Regions from separate parts of the Aeribacillus composti genome, predicted to be linked through region 3. Evidence: riboswitches for the same ligand, from Rfam matches in the RefSeq annotation. Region 3 holds a riboswitch; each other region holds the start of a gene.
What was found. A riboswitch is a leader RNA that binds a small molecule or an ion and turns the genes downstream of it on or off. The one in region 3 is predicted to bind S-adenosylmethionine.

Region 1 (3,998 bases), 1.5 Mb from region 3:
ATGAATTTCCTTGTCCTGGCAAATCCCCCATGACAACATGGTACCCGTTTGTTTGCCACTTTTTTATCAGCCATTTGTAACGTCCATGATGTTCTAAAGCTCCATGAATGATGACAATCGCAGCTTTAGGACTAGAACTTACCCATTTCCACATAAGTTAACTCCTTTCCGAACATGACGGAAAATTTGTTATAATATGAAAAAAAGAAAAGGATGGTTCCCATGGTTATTTATCCATATAAAGACAAAAAACCTATAATTAGCGATTCGGCTTATATAGCTGATTTTGTCACAATCACCGGCGATGTTCAAATAGGAGATGAATCAAGCATTTGGTTTCAGACGGTTATTCGCGGTGACGTTGCCCCAACTATTATTGGAAATCGGGTCAATATTCAAGACCAATGCTGTCTGCACCAGAGCCCAAATAAACCGTTAATTATTGAAGATGATGTAACCGTCGGCCATCAAGTTCTGCTCCATAGTGCGATTGTGCGGAAAGGAGCTCTAATTGGAATGGGTTCGATTATTCTGGATGGAGCAGAAATCGGAAAAGGCGCTTTTATCGGTGCAGGCAGTCTTGTCCCGCCAGGCAAAAAGATACCTGAGAAAACTTTAGCATTCGGAAGACCCGCCAAAGTGATTAGAGAATTAACAGAAGAAGATCTTCAAGATATGGAACGCATCCGTCGCGAGTATATCGAAAAAGCTCAATATTATAAAAATATTGCTCGTATGAACAACATATAAATTGCTTATAAAAACATTTTAAAACTTTCTCTTTCAAATGTCATTCTTTACCGGGCAGCTTCATGTATTTTTAAAATTTTGTAAAATTTTTATTAGATTTGTTGAAGTTTACATAAATATGAGAGAAAATTTTTTTAAGAATTTTTGCTTTTTGAAAAGAGGAACTTTAACATGGGCAGACTGCTGAATCAGCTTTACCAATTTGAGTGCAAGTTGTTCAAACTGATTAATTCGCATTTTGAACGAAAAGGACTGAATGTTTATTTTCGGTATATTACTCATTTAGGAGGGGCTGTTTTTTCAATTGCAACATGTTTAATGCTGATGTTATTTTTTAATGAACCTGTAAAAACTGTTGCCTTGGCAAGTTCAGCTGCACTTTTTTTCAGTCATATTCCGGTTTTCATTGTGAAAAGAATTTATCCACGCAGACGGCCTTATCTTACATTATTTGAAACAAAAGTGTTAGAAAATCCGTTAACTGACCATTCATTTCCTTCTGGACATACGACAGCTGTATTTTCAGTGGCAACACCATTTTTGCTCTTTTTTCCAGCCTTAACATGGATTTTGCTTCCTCTCGCATTCAGTGTGGCACTATCAAGAATTTTTCTTGGCCTACACTACCCTTCAGATGTGCTGGCGGGAATAGTTCTAGGAGCTTCAGCAGGCACCATCTGTTTTGTCGCATTCGGACCATAAAAGCAAAAAGGTGTCTAATGCATGCATCGCATTGGACACCTTTTTATTTTACAAATATTGATGAGCTTGTTCGCGCAAAGCTTCCGCTTTATCTGTGCGTTCCCATGGCAAATCTAGATCGTTTCGTCCGAAATGACCGTAAGCAGCTGTCTGTTTGTAAATCGGGCGGCGCAAGTCAAGCATTTTTATAATGCCAGCTGGGCGCAAATCAAAGTTATTGCGAATTAATTCAACTAAAACATCTTCACTTACTTTGCCAGTACCGAACGTATCAACAGAAATAGAGACAGGTTTCGCTACACCAATTGCATAGGCCAGCTGAACCTCACATTTGTCTGCAAGTCCGGCTGCGACAATATTTTTCGCTACATAACGAGCCGCATAAGCTGCAGATCGGTCTACCTTCGTCGGATCTTTTCCTGAGAAAGCTCCTCCGCCATGGCGCGCATAGCCTCCGTAAGTATCGACAATGATTTTTCGTCCCGTTAATCCTGCATCTCCTTGTGGTCCGCCAATAACGAAACGTCCGGTAGGGTTGATGAAATATTTTGTTTCTTCATCGATCAGTTCTTTTGGAGCAACCGGATCAATTACTTTTTCTTTAATATCCTGCTTAATTTGTTCTAAAGTTGCCTCCGGATGGTGTTGAGTCGATATGACAATTGTGTCAATTCTAACCGGCTGTTCATTTTCATCATATTCTACCGTAACTTGCGTCTTTCCGTCCGGACGCAAATAAGGAATTTCTTCGCTTTTTCTAACTTCTGTAAGCCGGCGTGAAAGCTTATGGGCAATGGAAATCGGGAGAGGCATTAATTCCTTCGTTTCATTGCATGCAAAACCGAACATTAACCCTTGATCTCCAGCGCCAATCGCTTCAATTTCTTCATCAGTCATTTGTCCTTCTCTCGCTTCTAAAGCTTTATCCACCCCTGCAGCAATATCGGGTGATTGCTCATCAATTGATGTTAAAACAGCACAAGTTTCAGCATCAAAACCGTATTTAGCTCTCGTATAGCCGATCTCTTTGACCGTTTCTCGCACAATTTTTGGTATATCCACATACGTGCTTGTCGTAATTTCTCCACTGACTAATACAAGTCCGGTGGTGACAGATGTTTCGCAAGCTACACGTGCGTTCGGATCTTTTTCTAAAATGGCATCTAAAATCGCATCTGAAATTTGGTCGCAAATTTTGTCCGGATGCCCTTCCGTTACGGATTCAGATGTAAACAGACGGCGCTTTTTTGTCATTTACTGCTTCCTCCTCAAACTTAAAATGATGTTTATGGAGTGCTACACTCCTTGTCATTGACACGGAACTCATTCCCTCACCACTATTGTAAACATATCAAAATATTTCGTACGATAAGAAAAACTTGGCTAAACGAGATTTCTCTTATACATAGAAAAAACCTTCCCTGCCAGAGGAAAGGTTGTTATAAACTTCATTGCCTTTCACTCTTATCGTTCAAGGATATAACCTTGCATCAGGTTAGCACCATTGCTCGTCTATGAATATGGAATTCTTTCGCATCATGTTGTATGTCCATAGAATACTGGGATTTTGAAAGCCATATTCTACTGTCTTCTTTCAACGAGCCGGTTGCTGGGCTTCATAGGGCCTGTCCCTCCGCCAACTCGGGATAAGAGTATCCGTTCAAATGTATATCATACAGGAGCAAAAAAGTACTTGTCAACAATAAATAAAGCTTCTCTGTAATTTTCCAAATCATCTGATATCCATTATTTCAGTATCAGCTGATCAATCATGATTCGTATGATGCCCAAAAATGAAGGCAAAATATATAGTAAAAACATTATTTTCAGAAATCGATAAATAGGATGGATTATTTTTGCGAATGTGTTATACTATTTCTATAAAACCATTTCAAATATGCAAAAAAAGGATGGTATGTATATGAATATTGTAGATGTATCAAATGAATTAGCTTCGTTGATCAGCGGACCAAATGCATATCATAATTTACCAGTCGCACGACTTGTAGAAAAAGTTTTAGCTAGGAAAGAAGGTTTTTTAACAAATACAGGTGCAGTTTCGGTTACAACAGGCAAATATACCGGCCGGTCACCAGAAGATAAATTCATCGTTGAAGAAGATTCTGTCAAGCATTTAATTGATTGGGGACCCGTCAACAAGCCAATTTCATCAGAAGTTTTTGAAAAACTGTACTTAAAAGTCATACAATATTTAAAAAATAGAGATGAAATTTATGTTTTTAACGGATTTGCCGGAGCTGACAAAAAATATCGTCTTCCAATTCAAGTGGTCAATGAATTGGCGTGGCAAAATTTATTTGCTCGCCAACTGTTTATCCGTCCGAAAAGCCAAGACGATTTAAAGGAGCATAAAAATCCGTTTACGATTGTTTCCGCTCCTTCCTTTAAAGCAGATCCAGCTGTGGATGGAACGAACTCAGAAGCATTTATCATTATTTCTTTTGAAAAGAGAATAATCCTGATCGGCGGAACTGAATATGCAGGCGAGATGAAAAAGTCTATCTTTTCCGTCATGAACTTCCTGC
Region 2 (3,998 bases), 1.6 Mb from region 3:
TTTTTTTATATGTAAGAGGAAATGACAAACATGTGGGAATCTATCCTTTATTAATGTAAGATATTGTAAAATAAGTATACAAGAGGTGGCACAATGAAGAAACATGAAATTTCCGTGTATCTTACAAAAGAGATGGAGCCGGAATATGTCATTTCCCTTGTCCATGAAGCGATTAAATTTAACAGCTACATTTTATTCCAAACAAAAAAGCTCCAATTAAATGCGAAAAGCGTTTTAAGCATGCTCGGTTTTTCCGCCTTTTTAGAAGGTCATGTAGTCATCAGCGCTGAAGGAGAAGATTCGCTCGAAGCAGTAAAAAACTTACAAGACTTTCTTTCCCCTAAATGTTCTAAAGCGACATCTTTAGCTTAATTGCATTTAAGCAGATATTAATTTCCTTGCCGTTGCTTTAAGTAACGGTTTTTTCATTTAATTTGCGAGGAACCCCTAAAAGAGTTGTTCAACTGAACGACATTCACTATAATGAATGTAAATAACGTTATTGGAGGTAAAAAGTTGGCTAAGGAGAATTCATTTGACATCGTCTCAAAAGTGGATATTGCCGAAGTGAACAATTCCATTCAAATGGCGAAAAAAGAAATTGTAAACAGATATGATTTCAAAGGATCTAAAAGCGATATATCCCTAGAAAAAGATGAGCTTGTGCTAATCTCTGACGATGAATATAAGCTGAATCAACTAAAAGATGTATTAGTAAGCAAAATGATTAAACGCGGTGTCGCAACCAAGAATATTCAGTACGGGAAAATCGAAAAGGCTTCAGGAGGCACTGTCAGACAAAGAGCCAAACTTGTCAACGGAATTGACAAAGAAAACGGGAAAAAGATCAATGCGCTGATCAAAAATACCGGGCTAAAAGTAAAAAGCCAAATTCAAGACGACCAAGTCCGGGTAAGCGGCAAAAGCAAGGACGATTTGCAAAAAGTGATTGCAGCTGTGAAAAGCGCCGACTTGCCGATCGACGTACAATTTATTAATTTTCGCTAGCTTTGCCCTGTTCACAAAATTGAAATTTTATATTGATTATTTTGATAAAATTCGTTAAATTAGGATTAATCCGTTGTTTTAAAATTTCATACGGTAAAGCGTTCTTATCAAGAGAAGCGGAGGGACTGGCCCGATGAACCTTCAGCAACCGGATTACCCAAAAACTTTGGGTACCAAGGTGCTAAATCCAGCGATGCGTAAATTTGCGCTCGGAAGATAAGAAGAAGGGGAAAATGTTCAAGAAAAAGTCTTCTTCTTAGAAGGCTTTTCTTTTTTATATAGGTGTTCGCCTCCTTGCAGGCGCCTATTTCATTTGATTGGAGGACTTTTTATGGGGCTTTTACAAGATTTACAGAATCATATATTAATTGCCGACGGAGCAATGGGGACTCTACTATACTCATTCGGAATAGACAGATGCTTTGATGAGCTAAACGTTTCAAAACCGGAAGAAATAGAACGGATTCATTCAGCCTATTTAGACGCAGGCGCAACTGTTATTCAAACAAATACATACGGCGCCAATCGCATAAAGCTTGCCAGATATGGGCTGGAAGATGATATAAAGATCATCAACCAAAAAGGGGTTGAACTTGCAAAGAGGGCGTTACAAAAAGCGGAAAACAAAGGGTATGTCATCGGAACAATCGGCGGCATCCGTTCGTTTCAAAAAAGCGCCTTCACGCTATCTGACATTGCCGAAAATTTTCGTGAGCAGCTTCATGTCCTTTTATCCGAAAACGTAGATGGCATTATTTTAGAAACCTATTACGACTTGGAAGAACTGAAAACCGTTTTGCAAATAGCTAGAAAAGAAACGGATTTGCCCATTATCACAAATGTTTCTTTGCACGAACAAGGCGTCTTTCAAAATGGAACAAGATTGGCAGACGGTTTGAAAATGCTTGAAGAACTTGGTGCAGATATTGTCGGCCTCAATTGCCGTTTAGGCCCTTATCATATGCTGCAATCTCTGGAAGAAGTGCCGCTGTTTGAACATGCCTTTTTATCCGCTTTTCCAAACGGCAGCCTGCCAAGGTATGAAAACGGAAGATTAGTTTATGAATCAGATGAACACTATTTTTATGAAGCGGCTCTTCAATTCCGAAAACAAGGTGTCCGGCTTCTCGGCGGATGCTGCGGAACCGCGCCGAAACATATTCGGGCAATGGCTGAAGCTGTATCAAACCTCCCTCCTGTCACAGAGAAAGAAGTAAAAGAACGAAATGTTCCAATTCATGTTTTACCTATGAAAGAAAGTCAAGAAACTCCTCTCCCAGATATTGCAAAAAACAGACGCTCAGTGATTGTAGAATTGGACCCGCCGAAAACGCTCGGCTTGGAAAAATTTTTAACAGGAGCAAAAGCGTTGAAAAAAGCGGGGATTGATGCAATTACGCTTGCGGATAATTCCCTTGCTACACCAAGAATCAGCAATGTTGCTTGCGCAAATATTGTGAAAAGCCGTTTCCAGCTTCGCCCGCTCGTTCATTTAACATGTCGTGACAGAAATTTAATCGGCATTCAATCCCATTTAATGGGGCTGCATACGCTTGGCCTGCACGATATTTTAGCGGTCACCGGCGACCCGTCCAAAATCGGTGATTTTCCGGGTGCAACCTCTGTCTATGATTTATCATCGTTTGATTTAATCAGCTTAATTAAGCAATTTAATGAAGGTTTGTCATACTCCGGAAAATCACTTGGTCAAAAAACAAACTTTACTGTAGCCGCCGCCTTCAATCCGAACGTAAGACATCTTGATCGCGCAGTTCAGAGGCTTGAGAAAAAAATCAGCTGTGGAGCCGATTATTTTATTACGCAGCCGCTCTACTCGGAGAAGCTGATCGAAGAAGTATATGAAGCAACAAAACATCTGAATGTTCCGATATATCTCGGGATTATGCCGTTAATAAGCAGCCGCAATGCTGAATTTATTCATAACGAAGTGCCAGGCATTAAATTGTCTGATTCGATTCGCGAACAGATGCAAAAAGCAGGCAATGATAAAGAAAAGGGAAAACGAGAAGGACTTGCCATTGCAAAATCGCTTATTGACGCAGCATTTGACCTGTTTAACGGCATTTACTTAATCACTCCGTTTTTGCATTATGAGATGACAGTCGAGCTGACGGAATACATTCATGAAAAAGAAAAGGCAAAACGAGAAAGGAAGATTTCCCATGTATAACATAAAGGAACAGCTGGAGAAAAAAATTTTAATACTAGACGGAGCCATGGGAACAATGATTCAAGCTGCAGAATTATCTGCGAAAGATTTTGGCGGTGAAGAATATGAAGGATGCAACGAATATTTAAACATCACTTCCCCTGAAACGATTGTCCGTATTCATGAAGCGTACCTTGAAGCAGGCGCTGATATTATCGAAACAAATACGTTTGGCGGTACAAGCATCGTCCTCGAAGAATATAACTTGGGGCACCTTGCTTTTGAAATAAATAAAAAAGCAGCTGAGATTGCAAAGCGCGCTGCAGAAAAATATTCAACACCGGATTGGCCTCGTTTTGTGGCAGGATCAATGGGGCCAACGACTAAAACGCTCTCCGTTACAGGTGGCGTCACATTCCAACAATTGGCAGAAGCTTATCAAGTTCAAGCGGAAGGACTGTTAGTGGGGGGCGTTGATGTACTTCTCCTTGAGACAAGCCAAGATATGCTCAATGTGAAAGCAGGTTACTTAGGAATTCAACGAGCTTTTCAAAAGCTCAAGAAAGAAGTGCCGATCATTCTGTCCGGAACGATAGAACCGATGGGAACAACTCTCGCCGGTCAAGATATTGAAGCGTTTTACATTTCAGCTGAACATATGAATCCAATTGCCGTCGGCTTAAACTGTGCGACAGGTCCTGAATTCATGACCGATCACATCCGCACATTGTCTGAAATCGCCAATACCGCTGTCAGCTGTTATCCGAATGCCGGACTGCCTGATGAAGAAGGTCGCTACCATGAATCACCGGAATCTTTA
Region 3 (3,998 bases):
CCTTGGCGTGCCGAGAAGTACCTACTATCAATCCAAACAAAAAACAGAATCAAAAACAAAACGGAAAACCGGGAGCTGACAGACAGAATACGAAAAATCCATACGGAAAGCAAGCAGAGATACGGAGAACCGAAGATCCACCATATGCTTGAAAAAGAATGGCTCAAAGTCAGCCTGAAACGGGTTCAGCATTTGATGAAGGCTGCAGGCATTTATTCCATTATCAGAAAAAAGTATCGCCCCCATTCCAATAAGGGCAAGATGGAAGAGAATGGACATCGTTCCCCTCTTTTGCAGCGTCTAATACGAATATAAATTCACGTAAAAATGTCCTTGGAAGTACAGTGATTTCCTGTTCAAAGGCAACAGTAAATGATTCAACATATTGCTTAATAAATGTATCATCAATAACTGTCTCTGGTATCCATTTGTGTACCATACCGTGGATTTCCCTAACTTTATATGAAACTTCTATTAATTGTTCAGTTGAGAAACGGTTTAATTTCATCAATGGGGTTGAAAGTACACCACTAACCCTTCCATTTTTTGTGAAGATAAAGGTTTAATTCTAGAATATAAAACATCATGTTCTTTAATTGATCGATCCTCGTTTTTAATTAAATCATCCGTTCCAGTAAATAACATATAACATCCTTTCCTTACATACGATTCACTTATTCCTAGCAATTTAGCTAATTTGTAATTCGAGAAATCAGGATTCAACTCAATTGCTTGTCTAAGTTTTTCTAAGTTCTTATCCGTTTTATTGCGCTGTTCTTTTAAATACTCCTCACGGCTTTTTACGCCCATTTCCCGGCGTTTTTGTTTCCTTCTCCGCTTTTCATTCGCATCTATAATCGTGCTTAAATGGCGTTGTTCGTCCTCTGTTATATCTAACCATTCAATTAATTTTTTATTGCTGATATTATATCCAGCGCCAGGATACCCTTTTTCTCTAGCTATTCGGTTTGCTTCTTCGTTATTCCGTGCATAATAGGCCTTTTCAGCGCTTCTGGTGGATCTTCTTAAAGGCTCATTAAACTGTAAATTAAACGTTAGCGTTTGTTTTAAGGCTTCTTCTGGATCATTCAAAAAGCAACATAACCAATAACGGTACAAGAAACAAATTGTCTCACGATAACCAGTAACGTTATAATTGCGTAATTCAACCAGTTTTTCTAAGTCTAGTAATCTAGCATGATGCGATCGGAAGACGTTAATAAGATGTTGTACCTTCTTTTTTCGTCCTCTTTTTTTAGGCTTTCCTGTTTTGGCTCAACCTCAAGTTCCGGTAAATACCTCAAATTGTAAACTGCACCATTAAATAATTGTAGCATGCCATCAGAAAAATGTAAGCGAATTTGAATCGAATATGATGTAAAAAAGTGTTGACAGAGGGGAAGGATAGTGGCATAATCCAAGTAACCGAATAAGAATTATAAAGTTAATAATAAAACTCTTATCAAGAGCAGGTGGAGGGATGAGCCCAATGAAGCCCGGCAACCGACTCATATGATGAGCACGGTGCTAATTCTCCCAACAGAGATGTTGAAAGATAAGAAGTTGTTTTGACAAAAGGGGCTGTCCAAAAAGTCAGGGTAACTGACTTTTTGGAGCCCCTCATTTTTTCACTTTTTAAAAAAAATGCACAAAAAAATCGTCCTTTCTAGTAAAATGAAGTTACCACACAACATTACAGAAAGGACGATTTTTTATGAGCAATCAAATGATTACTCGTGAAAATTATAACACACAAATGACACTTCCTCTAGATGGAAAAGAAGAAAAAACTCCTGCCAAAAGAAATTTAGCCCCTACTTTCAAACCATATGACAACCGTCAAGTTCAAATGATTTATGATATTGAATCTCTTATACCCGAACATCACGTGGCACGTGTCGTGGACGAAATGGTGGAGGCGATACCAGATAAACAATTGTTTTCTCATTATAAAGGCGGCGGCAGAAGTTCCTATCATCCCAAAATGATGCTGAAAATCATTCTGTATGCTTATTCTCAAAAGGTTTATTCCTGCCGAGGAATCGAAAAACTCGTTAAAGAAAATATTCCTGCCATGTGGCTTTCAGCGATGCAACAACCAGATTTTCGCACCATTAATGAGTTCCGAGGGGAACGGATGAAAGCTTTCATGGATGAGCTCTTTGAAGTCATGATTCTCAAATTGATAAAAGAACATTACATCACGATGGAAAACTACTTTTTGGATGGCACTAAGATCGAAGCCAATGCCAATAAGTATTCTTTTGTGTGGAAAAAATCCACTTTGAAATTCGAAGAGAAATTAAAAGAAAAAATCCAAGAAACACTAAAGCACATTCATGAATTAACCCAATTAGAAGCCGGAACAGGGCAAAAGGAAAGCGATCAACATACAGAGATCACCGAACAAAACCTGGAGGAAATCGCAAAAGAAATAGAAGAAAAAGTTGAAACGCTAACGGAAGAAATCGAAAAGGAGACCGATACATCCATTCGGAAAGAGAAGCGAAAAAAACGCAGTCAATTAAAGAAATCGGTGAAACAAATTCGGGAAGATTTCCTGCCCCGAATGGCAAGATACAAGGAACAAAAGGAAATGTTCGGTGACCGTAACAGCTACTCGAAAACAGACAAAGACGCAACCTTCATGCGCATGAAAGAAGACCATATGAAAAACGGTCAGCTCAAGCCCGGATACAACGTGCAAATGGGGACAGAGAATCAGTTTATCTTGTTTTATACCATTCATCAACGACCGACCGATACACGTTGCTTTATCCCACATATGGAGAAGCTAGCCTCCACTTCATTACCGATGCCCCAAACAGTTATTGCGGATGCAGGCTATGGTAGTGAAGAAAACTATGTATATGCAGTTGGTGATGAGAAAGAGCCCCGGTTTGAGTTTCTAATTCCTTATGGGAGCTATGTAAAAGAACAAACACGTACATACAAAAAAGACATTAAAAATGCCAAAAACTGGACCTATTGTGAAGAGGATGATTGTTTTATTTGCCCGAATGGAAGGAGAGTAACGTTTAAAAAATACCAAAACAAAAAGAATCCATCTGGCTATGAACAAAGCTTCAAAATATACGAATGTGAAGATTGTACCGATTGCCCATTGAAAGCGAAATGCACAAAAGCGAAGGGAAATCGTCAAGTTCACTGGAATCCCATCTTCGAAGAAATGAAAGCAAAGGCCAAAACAGCCCTTGAATGTGAAGAGAAAGCCGCCATCTACGCTCGACGCAAAGTCGAGGCAGAAAGTGTGTTCGGTCACATCAAGGGCAATCGGTCGTTCCGCAGATTTTCTTTGCGGGGCCTCGACAAGGTACATGTTGAGTTTGGGATTGTGGCATTAGCCCACAACATACTGAAAGTAGCCGGCATCCGCCAGCTACTTTCAGATAAAAATCGAAAAAATATAAAAGCAAGTGGAGAGAAACGAATTGTTTTTCTCCACTTGCTTCATTTTAGGGACTTATCGGACAGCCCCTTTATTTATATAAAAAAATCTGAATGAAGAGGATTGAAAAAATGGGTCACGTAACAGCAGTATACCAAATCATTGCGAAACGAGAAGATTTAGAAAAAAAAGCAGAAGGCATTGCTCTTGGATTAACGGTAGGTTCGTGGACTGACCTTCCTCTTTTAGTGCAAGAGCAGTTAAAAAAGCATAAAGGACAAGTGGTTGAAATAAAAGAAACAGGTGAGGATCCATCCTCCGGCAAAACGATTGCACAGCTTCACATTCGCTTTCCGGGAGAAAACTTTTCTAAAGACATTCCTGCCATCTTAACGACAACTTTTGGAAAATTATCACTAGATGGAGAAATAAAATTACTAGATTTGCAGTTTGACGATGAGATCTTTCGGTATTTTCCAGGTCCTCGATTTGGAATTCAGGGGTTACGAGAAAAACTTGGCGTTTACGACAGACCGTTAGTGATGAGCATCTTTAAAGGTGTAATTGGACGTGATATGGATTACCTTCT

Region 1: linked by a shared signal. The riboswitch ahead of metK (methionine adenosyltransferase) and the one ahead of RI196_RS15875 (IS1182 family transposase) in region 3 are both predicted to bind S-adenosylmethionine.
Region 2: linked by a shared signal. The riboswitch ahead of RI196_RS05310 (bifunctional homocysteine S-methyltransferase/methylenetetrahydrofolate reductase) and the one ahead of RI196_RS15875 (IS1182 family transposase) in region 3 are both predicted to bind S-adenosylmethionine.

What each region holds. Positions count from the first base shown of each region.
Region 1 covers NZ_CP134501.1:951,201-955,198, reverse strand. Annotated here, with positions in the region: gene RI196_RS04865 (alpha/beta hydrolase) at 1-154, opposite strand, end outside; gene RI196_RS04860 (gamma carbonic anhydrase) at 223-750, shown strand; gene RI196_RS04855 (phosphatase PAP2 family protein) at 922-1,452, shown strand; gene metK (methionine adenosyltransferase) at 1,501-2,706, opposite strand; SAM riboswitch class I at 2,914-3,105, opposite strand; gene pckA (phosphoenolpyruvate carboxykinase (ATP)) at 3,374-3,998, shown strand, end outside.
Region 2 covers NZ_CP134501.1:1,051,794-1,055,791, reverse strand. Annotated here, with positions in the region: gene RI196_RS05320 (HPr family phosphocarrier protein) at 94-372, shown strand; gene RI196_RS05315 (YajQ family cyclic di-GMP-binding protein) at 517-1,008, shown strand; SAM riboswitch class I at 1,110-1,231, shown strand; gene RI196_RS05310 (bifunctional homocysteine S-methyltransferase/methylenetetrahydrofolate reductase) at 1,340-3,199, shown strand; gene metH (methionine synthase) at 3,192-3,998, shown strand, end outside.
Region 3 covers NZ_CP134501.1:3,253,221-3,257,218, reverse strand. Annotated here, with positions in the region: gene RI196_RS18655 (IS3 family transposase) at 1-315, shown strand, start outside; gene RI196_RS15885 (BREX system ATP-binding domain-containing protein) at 224-508, opposite strand; gene RI196_RS15880 (hypothetical protein) at 508-1,092, opposite strand; SAM riboswitch class I at 1,457-1,562, shown strand; gene RI196_RS15875 (IS1182 family transposase) at 1,715-3,526, shown strand; gene RI196_RS15870 (2,3-diketo-5-methylthiopentyl-1-phosphate enolase) at 3,541-3,998, shown strand, end outside.